DNA from 3 places in the Nocardia arthritidis genome. Region 2 is predicted to be linked to each of the others. Evidence: riboswitches for the same ligand, from Rfam matches in the RefSeq annotation. Region 2 holds a riboswitch; each other region holds the start of a gene.
The links. Region 2 has a riboswitch for magnesium ahead of F5544_RS14770 (FAD-dependent monooxygenase). Riboswitches for the same ligand answer to the same signal wherever they lie in the genome.
Positions count from the first base shown of each region.

Region 1 (6,489 bases), 4.6 Mb from region 2:
GCGAACCGTATCACGAACGGATATGCGGCGGCCCGGATCACCGGGTAATAACCAGCCCGCGCGCACCGATGTATCGGGTATCGAACGTCGACTCGGTCCATGCCGCGGCGGAGGGCAGCCGCACGCGGCACCCGATTGCGGCGGTGTGGTCCGAATCCCACACCGCCGCAATCATTCTCAGCCTGCGATGGACTGCACGACCTTGACCGCGACCAGCACCACCGCGACGGCGAGGTACCCGCGCAGCGCGATCATGCCCGCCATGCGCAGCGAGGAGAACGCCGGACGCGTCAGCGTGTCCAGTGCCGGGGTGCGCCAGGCATCGCGGTCGGCCTCCAGGATGGCCTTGCGCTCGGCCCGGCTCAGCCGCACATCCTCGAGTTCCTCGACCTGATCGGGATCGAGGTTGCCGAGTTCCTTCGCCGTTCGCTCGGCATCCCTGCGGTCTGCCCGGTTTTTGGCCAGCGCGATCACCCCGCCGCCGAGCAGGCCGATCAGCGCGCCGACGCCGAATCCGATCTCCAGGGTGGCCGTCGACAGATCGGGGAAGAAGGTGGCCGCGGTCAGCGCGAGCGAAAGCAGCACCAGCGACCACACGATGATGCCCGCGACGATGTTCTGCCGCGTGGTGTTCACCCACGGACCGAGCACCGCCTTGTCGTTGCACAGCAGCACCAGGAATACCGTCGCCGACGGCAGCAGCACACCGGCCAGCGCCTGCACGCCCTGGGTGAGCAGGCCCAGCACATTGTCCGGGCTGAACGAGACGGCGGCGGCGACGGCGAGCAGCAGGGCGTATCCGGCGTAGAACACCGGGGCCTCACTGATCTTCCAGTGCAGCGAATGCCGCCTGCCGAGGGTGTCGCCCAGCGTGTACGTGGTGGCGAGGCCGACCGCGTTCGCACCGATCAGCGAGGCGTCCAGCAGCAGGATCGCGAACAGCGCGCCGACGGTCTGGCCCTTGTGGTCGTGCAGCGCCTGCGCCACCGCGCCCGCATCAGTGAAGTTGCCGATCGCGTCGGTGCCCGCCAGCCCGAAGGCCGCGGCGGCCATGATCGCGACCGCGCCCATCATCACGACGACGATGCCGACCCACAGGTCGATGCGCTCGTACTTGATCCAGCGCGGGGTGATCCGCTTGTCGACGATGTTGGACTGCTGGAAGAACAGCTGCCACGGCGCGACGGTGGTGCCGACGATGGCGACGATCAACAGCAGCAGCGTCGAGTTCAACCCGCCGGGGAACGACGGCACAACGCCTTTCGCGGTCTCCGAGACGCTCGGATGCACCATGAACGCCAGCGGGAACATCACGATGTTGATCGCGATGAGCGCGAAAAGGAAACGCTCCCAACGCCGGAACGAACCACCGGCCACCACGGCGAACAGCAGCACCGCCGCCAGCGGAACCGAAATCGCCTTGGGCAGACCGAAGTAGTTCAATGCCATGGAGACGCCGATGAATTCGGTGACGATGGTCAGCGCGTTGACGATGAACAGATCGCCGACGCTGAACGCACCCCAGAACTTGCCGAACCGGGCGAAGATCAATCGGGCGTGGCCGACACCCGCGACCGCGCCGAGCCGGACCACCATTTCCTGGTTGACGTACAGCACCGGAATCAACAGCGCCAGTGTCCAAATCAGCGCCATACCGTAGTTCTGCCCGGCCTGCGCGTAGGTCGCGACGCCACCGGCGTCGTTGTCGCCGACCATGACGATGAGGCCGGGGCCGATGACGGCGAGCAGCATGCGGAACCGCTGCCAGCGGCTGCGGCCCTCCGCCGTATCGTGCTGTTTGATGGTGCCGAGGGCGCCGACGATATCGCCGACATGTGCCGAATCCAGTGCTGCCGGAGCGCCGTTGGCGGGGGCAACGGCTACCGTCGCGGTGTTGTCGCGGCGGCTGCCGCCATTCGAGAAGAAGGCCATCGCCATTCCCTCGCTTCCTGAAAATCATTGCTGCACAACAGCAGTGGTGAGACTTCAGTGATCCGTTCGACGCCGTCGTCGAAATGCGTATCAGTAGGTGGTGTGGCCGCCGAGCGAGGCGGTGAAGATCGCATTGCGGCCCCGGCTGACGCGCAGGTTCGCCTGCTCCTGCGGGGTGAGGGTGCGCCGGGCACGCTGCTTGCGGGCCGACTCACCCAGTACCGAAAGCACGGTCAGGCCGGGCCGGGCGCGGTTCTTGCGAACCGACTCGCCCAGCATCGAGAACAGGGAAATGTGACGCGGAAAAACAAGGATCGCCATGGCGAACTCCTGACAGGAAAGTCAGTCACCACAACCTTTTTCGGGCACCGCAAAATAACCCGGACACCAAAGCACCGACCCCCTCACCAAAGCGGAATTCGCTTCGTAGGTCGATGGGTGGTTTCAGGTTTCAGGCGGTAATCAGGCCGCGGCGAGCTGGTATCGATAGGGGTTTTCGAACCGGACTCGGATACGGACTATCGCCGGACTTCATAACGTCCCCCACCTCCTTGCTGCCGAGACGCACGCGAGCGTCGCTTACTCATGGCATCAGACCACGCGGTAAGGGATACCCACGCCTGAAACGACGAGGTAGGCACCCCTCTCGTCAGAGCTTCGGCACTGTACGACGTATCCCCCTGGCAGGGAAGCCACTTTGGATCGCGCCTTAATCCGGGACGATCTGTCCTAGCCCTGGGCGTCTCTCGACGTCGTGGGACCAGTGGCCTTTGTTCGTACAGGAGCCTCGCCTAGCGAGGTGCTGACCTGAAAATGTTGCACCCAGACTGATCGAAAGTCAAATCAGTGCCGGTCGGTTCTTCGGTTATGGCTAGGTCGTTGCGACACAATCTTTTTCGGTCCGGTTGCGCAACTGGGGACGCAACCGGACCGAATTGCTCAGGATTGCGCCGGCGCCGCGGGCGGGGTGTTGAGCCGCTGGAAGAATTGGATCGCCGACGCGATGCCGACCGGAACGCCGAGCACGATCGTGCCCGCCGCCGCGCCGAGCGCGACACCGGCGACGATGCCCGCGAGGCAGCCGCCGACCGCGCCGGGCAGGAAGATCGGCGGCATCAGCACCGCGCCGACCACCGCGCCCGCGACACAGCCGACGCCGCCGCCGATGATGGTGCCGACCAGGCTGCCGACGCCGGTGGCCAGGCCGAATTGCGTTCCGGCCGCGCTCAGCGCGGCATCGAAATCGGCCTGCGCATCGATCGGCTTCAGCGCCGGGCTCGGGGCCTGGGTCGCGGTTGCCGGATCGGTGCCGGGGGTCAGGATCGCGGTGTGGCCGTCGATCTCGGCGGCGATCGGGAAGACCTTGTCGTCCAGCCGGTAGCTCAGCGGCATACCCGCGGCCACGTGGCCGTCGGCGTCGAGCACGTCGAACTGGCCGTCCTTGGCGAACAGGGTGCCCGCGTCGGTCTTGACCACGATGGATTTGTCGACGACGTTCGCGGTCCAGTGGATGCCGGGCGCCTCGGTGGACGAATTCTGTTGCGGCGGAACCGCTGTCGACTCGGGAGTGGTGATGTTGAGCGCGCCGAGCGCGACCGCGGCGCCTGCCGCGTAGCTGCTGAACTTCCTCATCGAAAAACCTTTGGAGCTCGGGTGGTATTCATACCGTTTTCGGGCATGACAAAACCATGGCGGGCGGATTTTTGAATCCGATTTCTGCCCGAATAATTCGGGCAGCACGAATTACGCGGTCGCGATATGGCGCGGGCCGCGGATTACGAAAGCGTTCATGGTCGTGTGACGAGAATCGAGACACGACGAGGCCCGGAAAGACCGGGACTCGGATACGGATGGTCGCCTATGGGCATCGGGCCTTTCCTCACCTCCTCGAGGCCGGGCGCACGGGGGCGCGAGCAGGGCGCACGCGAGGAAGCCACCACGGCAGAATCCGCTGGTGGGCACCCCTCTCGTCAGAGTTTCGGCACTGCACGACGTATCCCGCTGCGCGGAAAGCCACTTGGGATCGCCCCTTAATCCGGGACGACCTGTCCTGATCTTGGGCGTCTCTCGACGTCGTCAGATCAGTGGCCTGTGTTCGTACAGGAGCCTCACCTAGCGAGGTGCTGTTTACGGCGAAATCCTGTCATTCCGGAAATCGGAAGTCAATCCGGACATTATTCGGTTGCCGCGCGCCGATCGAGTTCCAGAATCATGGCGGCCATCGCGGCGCTGTACGCGGCGCTCGCCGCCGACGGGCGATCGGCCGGATAATTCGAACGATGGGTGACGATCACCCCGTTCGGCAGGGTGACGGTGCGGTCCGGCACGGTGGCCACGCAGTTGCCACCGGATTTGCCTACCAGATCGACGATTACGGTCCCGGCGGCCATCGTGTCGAGCGTCGCGGCGTCGAGGAGGACGGGTCCCCTCGAACCCCGGTGCACCGCGGCGCAGAAGACAAGGTCGGGCGGCTCGGCCGCGAGTTGGCGCCGCAGCACCTCCGGATCGCCGTCCGGGTTGGCGAGAAAACGCTTCGCGCCCAGGCGGATCGCCGCGTCGGCCTGCTCCGGCCGGTTGCCGACGGCGACCGCGGCATCGCCGGAGCGCACCGCCGTGCCGATCGCGGACAGCCCGGCCTGCCCGCAGCCGATGATCAGCGCGCGTATCGGCCCCGATACCGAAACCAATTGTCGCGCTTGCCCGTACGCGATTTCCCCGGCAATTCGGCTCATCGCCGAGAGCGCGTCGATATCGGGGCGGTCGTGCGCCACGGCCTCGAAACCGACGGATGTGACACCGCGAGCGCGCAATTCGTCGATCCGCGCCGCGCGGTGGATCGGATCCTGGAATCCGACCAGCGTCATATGCGGACGGACCAGCGAATCCAGTTGATATGCGGGCGGTTTCACCCACGCCACCAGATCGGACACGCCGTACAGCTCGGCCCGGTCGACGAGATCCGCACCGGCGGCGCGATATTCGGCATCGGCTATTTCCACACCGTGGCCCGCATCGTGTTCGACCATGAGCCGATGGCCCGCCGCCACCAGCCGCCGCACGCCGTCCGGGGTGAGCGCCACCCGCCGCTCCGCCTTCGCGGTTTCCCGTACTACCCCGGCAATCATTGCGCGACAACGGTTTCGAGCAGACCCAGGCGCAGCAGCACATCGCGGTAGGTGTCGCCCGCGCGGATGTCCAGGATCAGCCGCGTCAACCGGTCGAACAGTTCGTCGAGCAGGTCCGGCGACTCCTGGCCCGGCGCCTTGCGCGGTGCGAGCACATTGAGCCGGACACCGAGCCGCGCCGATCCGGTGCGGTCCAGCGCGACACTGTCCACGCCCGCCGCGGCCAGCAGCAGATCCTCCAGTTGCGCACTGGATTCGACGCCCGCCGCGGCGAGCAGGTCGTCGGTGAACGCGATGGTGCGGAACATCCCCTGCGAACTTCCCAGCGGCCGCAAGACCTTCGCGCCGACGCGGACATTGATCGCATCGATATGCCTACGCGCACGGTCGAGCTGGCGGCGCATCAGCGTGCGATTGTGCGCGAAATACGCCTCCGGCGTGTGCTCGACGATCGCCCGCGCCAGGTGGATCGACTCACGCTGGAACGAGATGGTGAGCCGGTCGCGGATCCTGGCCAGCCATTCGGCGTCACCGGAGCAGGCGGCGCCCAGCTTACATGGACCGAATGCGTTGTAGCCCTTGGAATTTCCGGTGACCGTCAAGACCCGGTCGTACAGTCTACCGCCCGGCAGCGCCAGCGCGGCGATGGGGATGTGCCGTGCCACCATGGCATCGAAGGCCATATCGCAGATGATCGGCGCACCGCTGTCGAGCAGCACCTGGGCGATCCGGGCCAACTCATCCGCCGAATAGTCCACCACCACTGGATTTCCCGGCAACGTCAGCAGCACACCGCACAGCTCGCCGCGGCTCGCGAAGTCGCCCAGGCAGCGCGCCAGCAGCTCCGGATCGATCTTGAACGCATGATCCGGCGCGACCGGACAGGAAACGACGCGCAGCCCGAACTTCTCGACGTGAATGCTGGAACTCTTGTAAAACCCCTCCGGGCAGACGATTACGCCGCCGGGCCGGGCCAGCGTCGCCACCGCCTCCTCGAGCAGCATGGTGCTCGAGTACGGGCAGACGATGACCTCATCCGGATGCACCGCGATACCGGGAACCGTGATATCCGGCGCGGCCAACCTACCGAACAGCCTGCGCGCGGCCAACTCTCGCAGAATCAGCGGTTGCCGCTTGTCGTAGAGCGCGCCATCGCGATATTCGTCCGCGTACTCGGGCGTGACGCCCGGATCCCGCATGGACATCAGCTCTCGCCAGGCCCGGTCGAGCGCGGCGGCGGCGTCCGGGTGCAGCGGCAGCCCGGTTTCGCCGTGGTAGGCGTCGAGCACGCCCGAGTACCAGCGGCCCTCAGTTCCGGCGAACTGCGCATCAGCACCTAATTGCTTGCGCACCAGACGTTTTCGCGCCTCGGAACGTTTCGCGACGGTCGCGAGACCCACCTCGCGCCGCCACGGCTCGATATCGGTCAGCG
Region 1 covers NZ_CP046172.1:8,702,597-8,709,085, forward strand. Annotated here, with positions in the region: gene F5544_RS39460 (NRAMP family divalent metal transporter) at 178-1,932, opposite strand; gene F5544_RS39465 (hypothetical protein) at 2,023-2,253, opposite strand; M-box (ykoK) riboswitch at 2,567-2,738, opposite strand; gene F5544_RS39470 (hypothetical protein) at 2,872-3,564, opposite strand; M-box (ykoK) riboswitch at 3,888-4,059, opposite strand; gene F5544_RS39475 (hypothetical protein) at 4,107-5,057, opposite strand; gene F5544_RS39480 (pyridoxal phosphate-dependent aminotransferase) at 5,054-6,489, opposite strand, start outside.
Region 1: another riboswitch for magnesium. It lies ahead of F5544_RS39470 (hypothetical protein); the one in region 2 lies ahead of F5544_RS14770 (FAD-dependent monooxygenase).

Region 2 (6,489 bases):
CTCCTCGCGCAATTCGATGTGTGCCGCGGTGACCGGGTCGTCGGCGGGGCAGGAACCCGCCGGGAACTCCCAGCGCCGCAGCCCGAGCGGATATCTGAACTGTTCGACGAGATGAAACATGTTGTTCCGCAACGGGATGATCATGGCGAAGTCGGGGAGATCGACCACGCCGTATATCCCGGTCGAATCGTCGGCCCGGCGCACCACGTCCTCGCGCACCGAAATCCACGGATTCGAGTACATCGTCTGCGATCCGAGCGTCTCCATGGCTCGATACTGTCGGAGATCGCGCTGGTGCGGCGGCTCGTGCTGGATTCGCTGGTTGTGCGGCTCATGACTGATCGTCTGGTGGCTGGAGCAGGATTCGTTCGGTGGTCGCGGCGACGAAACTCAGCGCGTCGAGCGGTTCCAGATAGGGGAGTTGGGTGGGTAATTCCACTGCGCCGAACATCGCTCCCGGATAGAGCGCGAGATGATCGGGCAGGTACAGCCCCTCGAATCCGCACCGCTCGGCATGCCGTGCGACCGCGATGAGCCGGTCCGGATCCACGCCGTGGAACGGCGAACTATAGCTGATGGCGAAACGCATGTCGCTCAATGGAATTCACATTTCGGCGGCGCGGCGCGCAGCCGGGCGAGCAGTTGTTCGCGCAGTGCGGCGAGCTGGTCCATGGTCGCGTCGACCTGCCGAGCGGCGCGCTCGCACCAGGCCGTGCTGTTCGTAATACCGCAGGTGCGGGTGCCGATCCGCTCGGCCAGTTCGCCGATGAGCATGCGACCTCCTTCGATGCGTCGGCCGCAACGGTAAACGTTGTCACCGGCGTCAAGGCAAGATCGCGGCCTCCAGTTTGCCTAGGAAACGCCCGAAATGCGGATCGGATTCCGGGACGGCGAACCGGTCGATATCCCACCACCGGCCGTCGCCGAACTCTCTTGGATCCAGCCGATATTCGCGGGTGCGGTCGCCGCGGACGACGTACCAGAGGCTCACGTCCTCGTGCCCGGCGTCGATTCCGATCGTGGTGGTGATCGTCAGGAACAGCGGTGCGGTGCCGACGACGCCGAAATCGGGCTCGATGCCCAACTCCTCCAATGTCTCCCGGCGTGCGGCCGCGAGCGGATGTTCGCCGGGCTCGACATGGCCGCCGGTCGGCAGCCACAGCCCGGCCAGTCGATGCAGGCCGAGCAGTACGGCACGGCCGTCCGGGTCGACGAGCACCGCGTAGGTGACCAGATGTCGCGGTGGCGTCGCGGGTTTCGCGCGGCGGAAGACATCATCGGTCGCGTCCAGCCAGCGCAGCGTTTGGGCGATGTGTTCGCATTCGAGCGCGTCGAACGGTTCGATCCCCCGCACGATTTCGGCGATGACTGCGGTGGCAGGATGCATGGCGGGACTGTAACGCCGCCCACCGACAGGAAACTCGAGGTCAGCGCCGGTCGAAGTGGGTGCGCACCAGGTCGGTGTAGTAGGCGATGACACGCGCGGGCGGGAACTCGCCGGGTTCCGCGAGAGTGAGGCGTCCGGCGTTCCAGACGAGCGCGTCGATGGCGCGGGCGGTCATCGCGACGTCGAGGTCGGTGGTCGCGGCGCGGACGAAATCCTCCAGCGCGGTGACGAGTTCGCGTCGCCAGTGCTCCATCCGGCGGCGGAAGTACGGTGTCGCGCTGTCCACCAGTACGAAGGCGGCTCGCCAGCGGTCCGGGGCCTCGGTGACCGCGCGCAGGAACCCCGCCAGGTAGCGCAGTACGTCGGCGGCGGGGTCGCCGGTCGGGCGCAGCGGCACGATATCGGAAAGTTGTTGGCGGGCAAGTTGTTCCTCCCGCTCGAGCGAGCTGCGCAGTAGGTCGTCGGTGTCGGTGAACTGGCTGTACACCACCGGCCTGGTGACACCGGCCGAGCGCGCCACCGCATCCATCGAGACCTTGTGGATGCCCTGTTCGACGATGATCCGCAGCGCCGCGTCGAGTAGTTGGGCGCGCCGCTGCTCGGGGGCCATGCGCGGCGCGTAGGTGCGATTGCGCCGGGTCGCCGGTTCGGTCATCGCTGCTTCTCTGTTCTGTGTGGGGGCTGGAAAGTCATTTCGGGGCTCTTGACAGCGGGTGGCTCAGTCCAGGATGCTACAGGGACTGTAGCTACAGTAGATGTAGCATTTGTGGAGGACCGTGATGACCACGACGGACGAGCCGATCGGTATCGCCGACTACCTGAGCCTCATCGACCCGGCCAACCGGCCCGATCCGTACCCGTTGCTAGCGCGGATGCGTGCGGCCGGACCGTTCCGGCTCGGCTCCGCGCCCGTCGTCGTCTTTCCCGGGTACGCGGACTGCGCGACGGTGCTGCGGCATCCGGATGCCCGCGTCGACCGCAGGCTCAGCGCCTTCGAACTGTCGCAGTTCCCGGACCCCCGCACCGGCGACGACGAACGTGGGCCCGCATTCCTGTTCCGCGATCCGCCCGACCACACCCGGCTGCGGCGGCTGGTCGCGAAGGCGTTCACCCCGCGCGTCGTACAGACCATGGAACCCAGGATCACGGCGCTGGTGGACGGCATACTCGATCGGGTCTCCGGAACCGAATTCGACGTCGTCGCCGAGCTGGCCTATCCGCTGCCGGTCACCGTCATCTGCGAATTGCTCGGTGTCCCACTGGAAGGCGAGGCGCGGCTGGGTCGCTGGTCGGCGCTCATGTCGCGCAAACTGGATCCGACATCGCGCTCCACCGCCGAATTCGCCGCCGATCCCGCGGCCGTCGACCAGGCGAGCGACGAATTGTATGAATATTTCGAGGAATTGACGGTTCGCAGGCGCGCGGACCCCGGGCCGGACCTGCTGTCCGAACTCATCGCCGCCGAGGAGGCGGGCGACAAGCTCAGCCACGACGAATTGATAAGCACCTGTGGGCTTTTGCTCATCGCCGGGCACGAGACGACGGTCAACCTGATCGGCAATGCGGTGCTCGCGCTGCTGCGCAACCCCGAACAACTCGCCGCGCTGCGCGCCGACCCGGCTCTCGCCGCCGCCGTGGTGGAGGAGACGCTGCGCTACGACCCGCCGGTACAGCTCGCCCCGCGAATCGCCGCCGCGGACCTGCGGATCGGCGATTTCCCGGTGCGCCGCGGCGAGGTCATGATCATGCTGCTCGCCGCCGCACAGCGCGATCCGCGGCTGAATCCGGACCCGGACCGCTTCGACCCGCGGCGTGACATCCGGCACCTGGCCTTCGGTGCGGGGGCACACTTCTGCCTCGGGGCGCCGCTCGCGCGATTGGAGGCGCGAGTCGCGTTGACGCGCTTCGCATTACGGGTTCGCGAACCACGCCTGCTGCTGGACCCGCCGCCCTACCGCGACCATGTCACCCTGCGCGGTCCGGCCGCGCTGCCCGTCGGTTTCACTGAGATCGCACCCTGAGCGCGAAAATTCCTTCGCGACAGGAAGAATCGCTTGACTTCACCGGCGAGTGCGGGTCAGTATTTTCAGGTCAGCACCTCGCTAGGCGAGGCTCCTGTACGAACACAGGCCACTGATCCGACGACGTCGAGAGACGCCCAGGGTCAGGACAGATCTCCCCGGATTAAGGGGTTATCCGAAGTGGCTTCCCCGGCAACGGGATACGTCGTGCAGTGCCGAAGCTCTGACGAGAGGGGTGCCAGCCCGTCTTTCGGGTTCCCCTTTGTGCCTTCATAGTGATCAGCGCGGCGAGGAGGTGGGGGACGACATGATGTCCGGCGATAGTCCGTATCCCAGTCCGGTTCTGACATATACATTCCCAGCTCGCTGCGACACTCCGATCGCCTGACGAACGTCGGCGCGGTACCTCTTGCCGTGCCTGGAAACTGTTGCAGTGTGCGGGTTTTCGCAAAGGAAGTGCGATATGCGAATCCTCGTCTCCGGTGCCAGCATCGCCGGACCCGTCCTGTCCTACTGGCTCACGCGGTACGGATTCACCGTAACCGTCGTCGAAAAGGCGCCGACACTGCGCAAAACCGGTGGTCACGCGGTCGACCTGTTCCGGCCGTCCGTGGAGATCTCCGAACAAATGGGTGTGCTGCCGCGAATCATGGAGCACGCCACCGGAACCGACTACCTCACCGTGCACACGGGTAGCCGCCGGGTGCGATTGGACCAAGCCAAGCTCGCCCGGGCCGCCTCCGATCGGCATGTGGAGATCATGCGCGACGATCTCAGCGAAATCTATTACGACGCAACACGAAACGATGTGGAGTATCGGTTCGGCGATTCCATCACCGCGATCACCGCGGACGGCCGCGTCAGCTTCGAGCACAGCGAACCGCGGGAATTCGATCTCGTCGTCGGCGCCGACGGGCTGCGCTCGAATGTCCGGCGGCTGGTCTTCGGGCAGGTGCCGGAACGGTTTCTGGGCGGCTACCTCGCGGTGGCCTCGGCGCCGCGCGAACTCGCGGTGCCCGGCGAATTCAACGCGCGGTTGGCGGTCGGCCGAGTCGCGGGGATCTACACCGCCCAATGCCTGACCGACTCCCGGATCCTCTTCCTGTTCCGGCCGGAACAGGAACTCGATTACGACCACCGCGATATCGATCAGCAGAAGCGGTTGGTGCGCAAGGCATTCGCCGGCTCGGCGCCCGAGGTCGACCGGTGGCTGGCGGTGCTCGACGATACGCCCGCCTTCTATTTCGACTCCATCACCCAGCTTCGGCTCGACCGCTGGTCCCGGGATCGGGTCACGCTGGTCGGCGACGCCGCCTACTGCCCCGGCCCGGCGGTCGGTGGCAGCACCAGCCTGGCGATCGTCGGCGCCTACACCTTGGCCGGGGAACTCGCCGCGGCCGGTGGCGACCACACCGTCGCGCTGCCCGCCTACGAGGCGGTGATGGCGGAATCGGTCCGGCGTAGCCGGATATTCGCCGCGCGGGCGGCCGCGACGATCGTGCCCACCTCCCGCCTCGGCATGTGGGCACTCATCCAAGCCGGACGACTGGGCACGGCCCTGCCCACCGGGTTGGCTCGCGCCGCAACGAAACTCGGCGCCCGCGGCCTGCGGTTTTACGACTCGATGCCGGTCAAGGATTACGACACTCCGCTCGCGTCGGTCTAGCGGCGGGATCTCTGGGTACGCGAGAACTGACCGGCGGGAGATGGTCAGGAGGTGATGATTGTGATGTCACCGATGTTTATGCAGTTGATGGACATGTTGCGAGACTGGTGGAACATGATGTTCCCCGATATGCCCATGTAGTGACACCGATCGATCAGCCGGACAGCGCAGCCTCGGCCCGCCGCTGTCCGGCTGTATTTTTTTGGGATGGGGCCCGAGGTGTGCGGTGTGGGGTCCGGTATGTGATGTGCGGCGGGACATGCGATGTGGGGCCGGGCATGCGGTGTGCGGCGGGCGTGTGATGTGGGGCCGGGCATGCGATGTGGGGCCGGGCATGCGGTGTGCGGCGGGCGTGTGATGTGGGGCCGGGCGTGCGGTGTGCGGCGGGCGTGTGATGTGGGGCCGGGCGTGCGGTGTGGGGATCGGCGTGTGGTGTGCGGCCTGGGTATGTGGGTGTGTGGCGGGGCGTGTGGTGTGCGGCCGAGCATGCGGTGTGCAGCGGGGCCATGTGGTGTGTGGTCCGGCATGTGATGTGGGGCGGGGCATGTGATGTGCGGGCCGGGTGTGTGGTGTGGGGCGGGGTGTGTGGTGTGGGGCGTGTGGCGTGTGGTGTGGGGCCCGGTATGCGGTGTGGGGCTGGGCGTGCGATCTACGGCCGAGGCAGTGGGGCGGATCATGCCGGAAGGTTGTCAGGGCTGCCGAGTTCGACGGTTATGCGAACCGGATATGTAGCGGCGGGGTCGCTGGTTGATGCTCACGCGCCGCCGGCGCTTCGAGCCCGGCGGCGCCGCTGTCCGTTGTCAGAAGCCGCAGCGGGAGTTGACCGCGTCCCTCGCGTCTTTGGACTCCTGCTCGTGCAGGATGTTCATGACTTGGTCGTCGGGGGCCGTGGCCGCGCGGTTCAGTTGTGCCACATCCGCGTTGAGCGCGCTTTTCAGCGGACCTTCGTCGGCGGCGACCGCCGCGTCGGCCAATTTGGTCGCGACGTCGTGCAGCGCCTTCTTCACGTCCGCGATGCCGACATCGCCGTCGCCGAGCGCGGCAGCCATATCCGTGGCCGCCTGCGCGACGGCGCCGCACGTCACCTTATCGCTGACCGCGCCGGCCTGCCCGGATGCCCCGATGCCGACAACGGTTACGGCCGCCAGCGTCACCACCGCGAGAATTGTTCTCCACATTACTTTTTCCCAACTTCCCGAGCCGAGTTGCGTGCCCGCTGTCGCGTCCATTCGGATTATTTCCGAACGACATAAGCAGATACGATCCGCCGTCACCGAATTCTGTTGCCAAACCTGGGAATTGGGTCGATCCGGTGAGATATCGACTACCGCGAGCGGCAACGGGTCTTCGGGTGACATGCGCGGTGCGAAATGAGCGGGTGAGATGTCGACTACCGAGCGGCAACGGGTCCTCGG
Region 2 covers NZ_CP046172.1:3,305,974-3,312,462, forward strand. Annotated here, with positions in the region: gene F5544_RS14740 (NUDIX domain-containing protein) at 1-267, opposite strand, end outside; gene F5544_RS14745 (hypothetical protein) at 332-598, opposite strand; gene F5544_RS14750 (hypothetical protein) at 595-774, opposite strand; gene F5544_RS14755 (NUDIX hydrolase) at 824-1,387, opposite strand; gene F5544_RS14760 (TetR/AcrR family transcriptional regulator) at 1,428-2,042, opposite strand; gene F5544_RS14765 (cytochrome P450) at 2,167-3,408, shown strand; M-box (ykoK) riboswitch at 3,479-3,650, shown strand; gene F5544_RS14770 (FAD-dependent monooxygenase) at 3,872-5,074, shown strand; gene F5544_RS14775 (hypothetical protein) at 5,875-6,252, opposite strand.

Region 3 (6,489 bases), 1.4 Mb from region 2:
CATCACCAGGGTCGACTATTTGATCGGCGGTCTCGGCACCACCGGGTCCACCCGCGGCGCCGCCACCTACCTGCGCAAGCACAATCCCGAATTGCGCACCGTCGCGGTGGTTTCCGAGCGGGCCGACTTCATACCCGGCATCCGGACGGAGAACGAGATGTGGGAGGTCGGGCTTTTCCAGCCCGATTTCTACGACCGGATCGTCACGGTGGAGGCGGGCCGCGCCATCGACGCGACGCTCGCGCTCGCCACCGGCTACGGCGTCCTGGCCGGGCCCACCAGCGGCGCCAGCTATGCCGCCGCATTGGATTACCTTGGCGCACTGGATCTTTCGGGACGCTCCGCCGACGATCCGGTGGTCGCGGTATTCATCGTGTGCGACCGGCTGGAACCGTACCTGTCCTATATCAAGAAGCGCAGGCCGGAACTGTTCGGCCGGGCCGACCGCCGCGCGGTGCCCACCACCGCGGAACTGGCCGCGACACCGGCACTTTCGCCCGTCGAACTGGCCGAGCTGGACCGCATCGGCAGGCCGACGATCGTGGACACCCGCGGCGCCATGGCCTACCGGATCGCGCATGTGCCCGGCGCGGTGAACATCCGCGACGATCAGCTCGACGAAATGTTCGTCCAGGGCATCCCGTTCCCGAAATCGCGGCCGGTGGTCTTCGTCTGCCCGGTGGGCGAGCTCTCGACGCGCTACGCCGCACTGGCCCGGCGGGCGGGATACGACGCGGCCAGCCTGTCCGGCGGCGTCGTCGCCTGGCGCGACGCCGGTTTGCCGATGGAGAGCGGGACATGAGTCGACGGGTACGGGAAATGTCATTCCGCGCGTGTCCCGGCCACGGCTCGCGCAGACTGGCGCACTAGCGCAGGATGTCATGCGCGGGTATTCGCTCCATCGGACTCGAAAGAGATGATGCACCATGCTGCTTCCGTCGAAGAAGACCGTCGCCGCCACCCTGACCACCGTCGGCGCTGTCGGCGCCGCGCTGGTGTGTACCGCACCCGCCGCGCCCGCCGCCGTCACCTCGATCACCATCACCCCCGGGATGAGCTTCGGCAGCTCGTCGCAGTACGGCACCGGCTGCAGCTACACCGCCACCGCCAACGCGACACCGGGTGACGTCATCGGATTCTTCGACCCCACCGGCAGTTTCGACCCGTCCGGCTGGGTCACCGTCTCCGACTCCGGTTCGGTCACCGCCACCTGGCGGCCCGCCGTCCCCGGCAACCACACCCTCTACGCGGTCCGCAGCACCGGCGAATACGTGCAGACCAGCGTGGCCGTCGGCACCGGCATCAACCTCGGCCCCGCCTGCGTGGTGCCGTCCTGACGAGAGGTTCGGTCGGCGCGCCAGGCCCTGTCTCGAAGTCCGGTCGATACAGGGCCTTAATGTAGGCGAGTGCAGACAGGTCAGGATTCAGCCGACGGGGGTCCCCGCATCTGGGGTGGGACCACGCTCACCGAGCGCAGGGAGGCCCGCCGGGCCGCGCTGCTGGAGGCCGCGCTCGACCTGATCGGGGAATCCGGCGCGAGCGGGGTCACCATGCGCGCGGTCTGCCGCAGATCCAACCTGACCGACCGCTATTTCTACGAGAGCTTCGCCAGCCGCGACGAACTGCTCGACGTGCTGTACCGGCAGGTCGCCGACGAGTTCCTGGCGCCGATGACGGCCTTCGCGGCCACCGACGATCCGGCGCGGGACCGGCAGCTCTCGGAGATCCTGGTCGACAAGGTGCTGGCCGACCCGCGCAAATCCCGACTGTTCCTGGTCGAGCCCTATTCCAGCACCGGGCTCGGGCAGACGACCATCGCGGTGATGCCGGTATTCACCCGGTTGATGCAGGACCACCTGTTCGCGCACATCCAGGATCCGGTGCGGCGCAGGCTGGCCGCGGTCACCATGGCAAGCGGCAATGCCGGCATGTTCTCGGCCTGGCTGAACGGCTCGCTGCGGGCGAGCCGGGATCAGATCGTCGACCACTACGTCGCGACGCTCACCATCTATCGCGCTCTGTACCAGGACCAGGCCCCCGATTTGCCATGACACGCGGCGGGGTGTTTACTCGCTGACGCAAGGTGCTCATCGTTCGCTGAGGCTCCTGCACGGATACAGGCCAGCGACCCCGAACGTCGAGAGACGCCCCGGGTCAGGACAGGTCTCCCCGGCCTAAGGGGTGACTCCGATTGGCTCCCATCCCCGGGTTCACGCCGTGCAGTGCCAAAGGTCTTACGAGGAAGCCGTCAAGCGTTCGTCGAGATTTCCCGTTCCTCGGATACGGTAGGCGCACGCGACCACCATGATCGACAAGCGCGCGGCACGATCGGAAGTTTTTGAGGAGGTGAGCCGGATGACCGGCGGTGATAGTCCCAGATCCCTGTTTGCCAACAATTCACCTGGCGACACCTTCGTAGCTCGCGACGGGGCGCATACCCGCCCGTAATCTGCTGTTTCGACGGTGCGCACATCATTCGGGAGAAAGCGTCATGTCAACAGTCGAAATGGTGCTGCGGCTGCTCACCGGCGTCGGCCTCGGTACCGCGATCGGTTTCGAACGCCAGTACCGCGCCCGCGGTGCCGGACTGCGTACCAATGCCCTGGTGGCCGCCGGCGCCACCCTGTTCGTGTTGTTGTCCGCCAACGGTTTCCAGGGCAACGATGCGGACCCCACCCGGGTGGCCGCCCAAATCGTCTCCGGCATCGGCTTTCTCGGCGCCGGTGTGATCATCCGCGACGGGCTCAACGTGCGCGGGCTGAATACCGCTGCCACACTGTGGTGTTCGGCCGCGGTCGGCGCGTTGGCCGGTGCGGGCATGTACAGCACCGCGCTCGCGGGCACCGTCGCGGTGGTCGCGGTGAATATCGCGCTGCGGGCCGCGGGCCGGGCCGTCGACCGCAATCCGGTATCCACCGAGGAGCAGGCCGCCAGCTATGTATTCGTCGCGGTGACCAACGACGACAACGAGGCACATGTGCGCGCATTGCTGGTACAGGCGTTGACCCGCACCGATTTCCGCCTGGTCTCGGTGTCGAGCGCGAATACCGATAAACCCGGCCGGGTGGAGGTGCGCGCCGAACTGGTCGGCGATCAGCGCGACGACCGGCAGATGGAATCCGCGGTGAGCAGGCTCAGCCTGGAACCGTCGGTGACCAGCGTCGGCTGGCACACCTCGGTGAACGAGAAGGCGGGCGGGTCCCAGGCATGACGCTGCTGCGCTCCTACCCCTCCCGCGACGCGCTCGACCGCCCGCGCGCCAGGATCGCCGATGCCGTGGTGTTCACCGGCGCCGCGGTGCTCGTCTATGTGATCGTGCGACTGTCCGCGGGCGCCGCCGTGCCGTTCGACGCGAACACCGCTCCCGCAACGGTTTCCACCGATATCTCGGAGCTGCCCTACTATGCGGCGCGCTCGCTGCTGCGGATGTTCGCGGCGCTCGCGCTCTCGATCGTATTCACCTTCGTCTACGCGACGGCCGCCGCCCGGCTGCGGCGGGCGCGGCTGATCATGTTGCCCGCCTTGGACATTCTGCAGTCGGTGCCGGTGCTCGGCTTCCTGTCCATCACCGTCTCCGGGTTCATCGCGCTGTTCCCCGGATCGCAGCTGGGCCTGGAATGCGCGTCGATCTTCGCGATCTTCACCGCGCAGGCGTGGAATATGACCTTCGCCTTCTACTACAGTCTCATCGCCCAGCCGCGCGAACTCGACGAGGCCGCGCGCAACCTGAGATTGTCGCGCTGGCAACGATTCTGGCGGGTGGACGCGCCGAGCGGGATGATCCCGCTGGTTTGGAACGGCATGATGAGCTTCGGCGGCGGCTGGTTCTTCCTCGTCGCCTCCGAGGCGATCAGCGTGAACAACAATAATTTCGCGCTGCCCGGCATCGGCTCCTTCGTGGCGACGGCCAGCGCCGACAAGGATCTCGGCAAGGTGTTCATCGCGATCGGCGTGATGATCGTCATGGTCGTCGGGGTGAACTTCTTCTTCTGGCGCCCGCTCACCGCATGGGCCGAGCGGTTCCGGGTCGAGGAGTCGGAGGCGGCCGAGGCGCCGCGCAGCCTGGTGCTGAACCTGTTGCGCCGCTCCACCATTCCGACGCTGCTCGGCCGGGTGCTCGGCCCGGTCGTCGCGCCGGTGGACCGGGTGATGAGCGTCTTCGGGCTGGCCGAACATCCGCTGCGCACCTCACCGGCGCGCCGCAGGGCGGGCGATATGGTCTTCGCGGCGGTGATCGCGGCCGGAATCGTCTGGGGCGCATACCGGGTCGTCACCTATATCGCGTCGACCGCGGGCTTCGGCGAGGTGCTGCACGCCTTCGGGCTCGGCTTCATCACCCTGCTGCGGGTGGTGGTGCTGCTGATCTTCGCGACCGCGGTCTGGGTGCCGATCGGCGTTTGGATCGGGTTGAACCCCAAGGTGTCCCGGCTCGCGCAGCCCGTGGTTCAGGTGCTGGCCAGCTTCCCGGCCAACTTCCTGTTCCCACTCGTCGCGGCCGTTCTGGTGTGGAGCGGCGCGAGTTTGAACTGGGCCTGTGTGCTGCTCATGGCGCTCGGCGCGCAGTGGTACATCCTGTTCAACGTCATCGCCGGCGCCAGCGCGGTGCCCAACGATCTGCGCGAGGCCGCCGCCAACCTGCAGCTGCCACGAAAACTGTGGTGGCGCAGGCTGATTCTGCCCGCCATCTTCCCCAGCTACGTCACCGGCGGCATCACCGCCGCCGGTGGGGCGTGGAACGCGTCCATCGTGGCCGAGGTGGTGGAGTACGGGTCGACCACGCTGGTCGCCGCCGGACTCGGCTCCTATATCAAACAGGCCACCACGGCCGGTGATTCGCCGCGCATCCTCATCGGGGTGCTCGTCATGAGCATCTTCGTCGTCGTCATCAACCGGGTCTTCTGGCGCAGGCTCTACGCGCTCGCACAGCGGCGGTACTCGCTGTGACCGCGCGAATCGGGCTGTTCGCCAAGCATTTTCGTTCGACAGGAGGTCTCACATGACGGCAACGACCACCACCGGCGAGGTGTTGCTCGATATCGCGGGCGTCGGCAAGCGGTTCACCGGCGCGGCGGGCGATGAGCTGCGCGTGCTCGACGGTATCGATCTGCAGCTGCGCAGCGGTGAAATCGTCGCGCTGCTCGGGCGTTCCGGCTCCGGCAAGTCGACCCTGCTGCGCATCATCGCCGGGCTCATCGCACCCTCCGACGGACAGGTGCGCTACCGCGGCGGACTGCTCAACGGCGCCAATCCCGGTGCGGCGCTGGTATTCCAGTCCTTCGCGCTGATGCCGTGGCTGACCGTCCAGGACAATGTGGAGCTCGGGCTGGCCGCACGCAACGTGCCGCCCGCCGAGCGGCGCAGGCGGGCGCTGGCCGCGATCGACATGATCGGCCTCGACGGCTTCGAAACCGCTTATCCCAAGGAGCTTTCCGGCGGTATGCGGCAGCGGGTCGGATTCGCGCGGGCGCTGGTGCTCGAGCCGGATCTGCTGCTGATGGACGAGCCGTTCTCCGCGCTCGACGTGCTCACCGCCGAGAATCTGCGCACCGAGCTGGTGAACCTGTGGGCCACCGACGATTTCCCGACCAAATCGGTGTGCATCGTCACGCACAATATCGAGGAGGCCGTGCTGCTCGCCGACCGAGTGCTGGTGCTCGGCTCGAATCCCGGCCGCATCATCGCCGAAGTGCCGGTGCCGCACGCGCGTCCGCGCGACCGGCGGGCGCCCTGGTTCGAATCGCTGGTCGATCAGATCTACGGACTGCTCACCGGTCGCGATACCGAACCCGTTGTGCCGGAACCGGATAAGGCCACCCCCACCGCGCAGCCGCTGCCGGAGGCCTCGGTCGGCGGGCTGGCGGGTCTGGTCGAGCTGGTGTACGCCAAGGGCGGTCGCGCCGATCTGCCGGATATCGCCGACGAGCTGAATTTCGAGATCGACGATCTGCTGCCGCTCGTCGACGCCGCCGCCATGCTCGATTTCATCACCGTCGAATCCGGCGACCTGATCCTCACCGATATCGGCGCCCGCTTCGTCACCGCCGATATTCAGGAATCCAAGCAGATCTTCGCCGAACAGGCCCGCCACCGCGCGCCCCTGGTCCGCACCATCTGCAAGGGGCTCACCGGATCCCGCGACGGCTCGCTGCGCGCCTCCTTCTTCCTCGACCTGCTGCGCCGCGGCTTCTCGCCCGACGACGCACGCCGCCAGCTCGACCTGGCCATCGACTGGGGCCGCTACGCCGAGTTGTACGACTACGACACCGATTCCGATCAGATCACCGCCGATCCCGCCGCGAATGTGTTCGAGGCGGTGCGCGGCAAGTGGGCGTCTTGAACCGGGGATCGTCGCGATTTCGGACCGGTTCCATTCGATCCGTTGCGATTTCAACGCGCAGGCGGTGATACCGCCGCCGCGGCCGCCCGGCAAAAGACGTTTTCCCGCAACGGATGCGATAACGAGGGTTAAAGTGACCCAGTAGCGCGACG
Region 3 covers NZ_CP046172.1:4,696,027-4,702,515, reverse strand. Annotated here, with positions in the region: gene F5544_RS21230 (pyridoxal-phosphate dependent enzyme) at 1-802, shown strand, start outside; gene F5544_RS21225 (hypothetical protein) at 927-1,337, shown strand; gene F5544_RS21220 (TetR/AcrR family transcriptional regulator) at 1,407-2,051, shown strand; M-box (ykoK) riboswitch at 2,083-2,251, shown strand; gene F5544_RS21215 (MgtC/SapB family protein) at 2,492-3,211, shown strand; gene F5544_RS21210 (ABC transporter permease) at 3,208-4,944, shown strand; gene F5544_RS21205 (AAA-associated domain-containing protein) at 4,997-6,337, shown strand.
Region 3: another riboswitch for magnesium. It lies ahead of F5544_RS21215 (MgtC/SapB family protein); the one in region 2 lies ahead of F5544_RS14770 (FAD-dependent monooxygenase).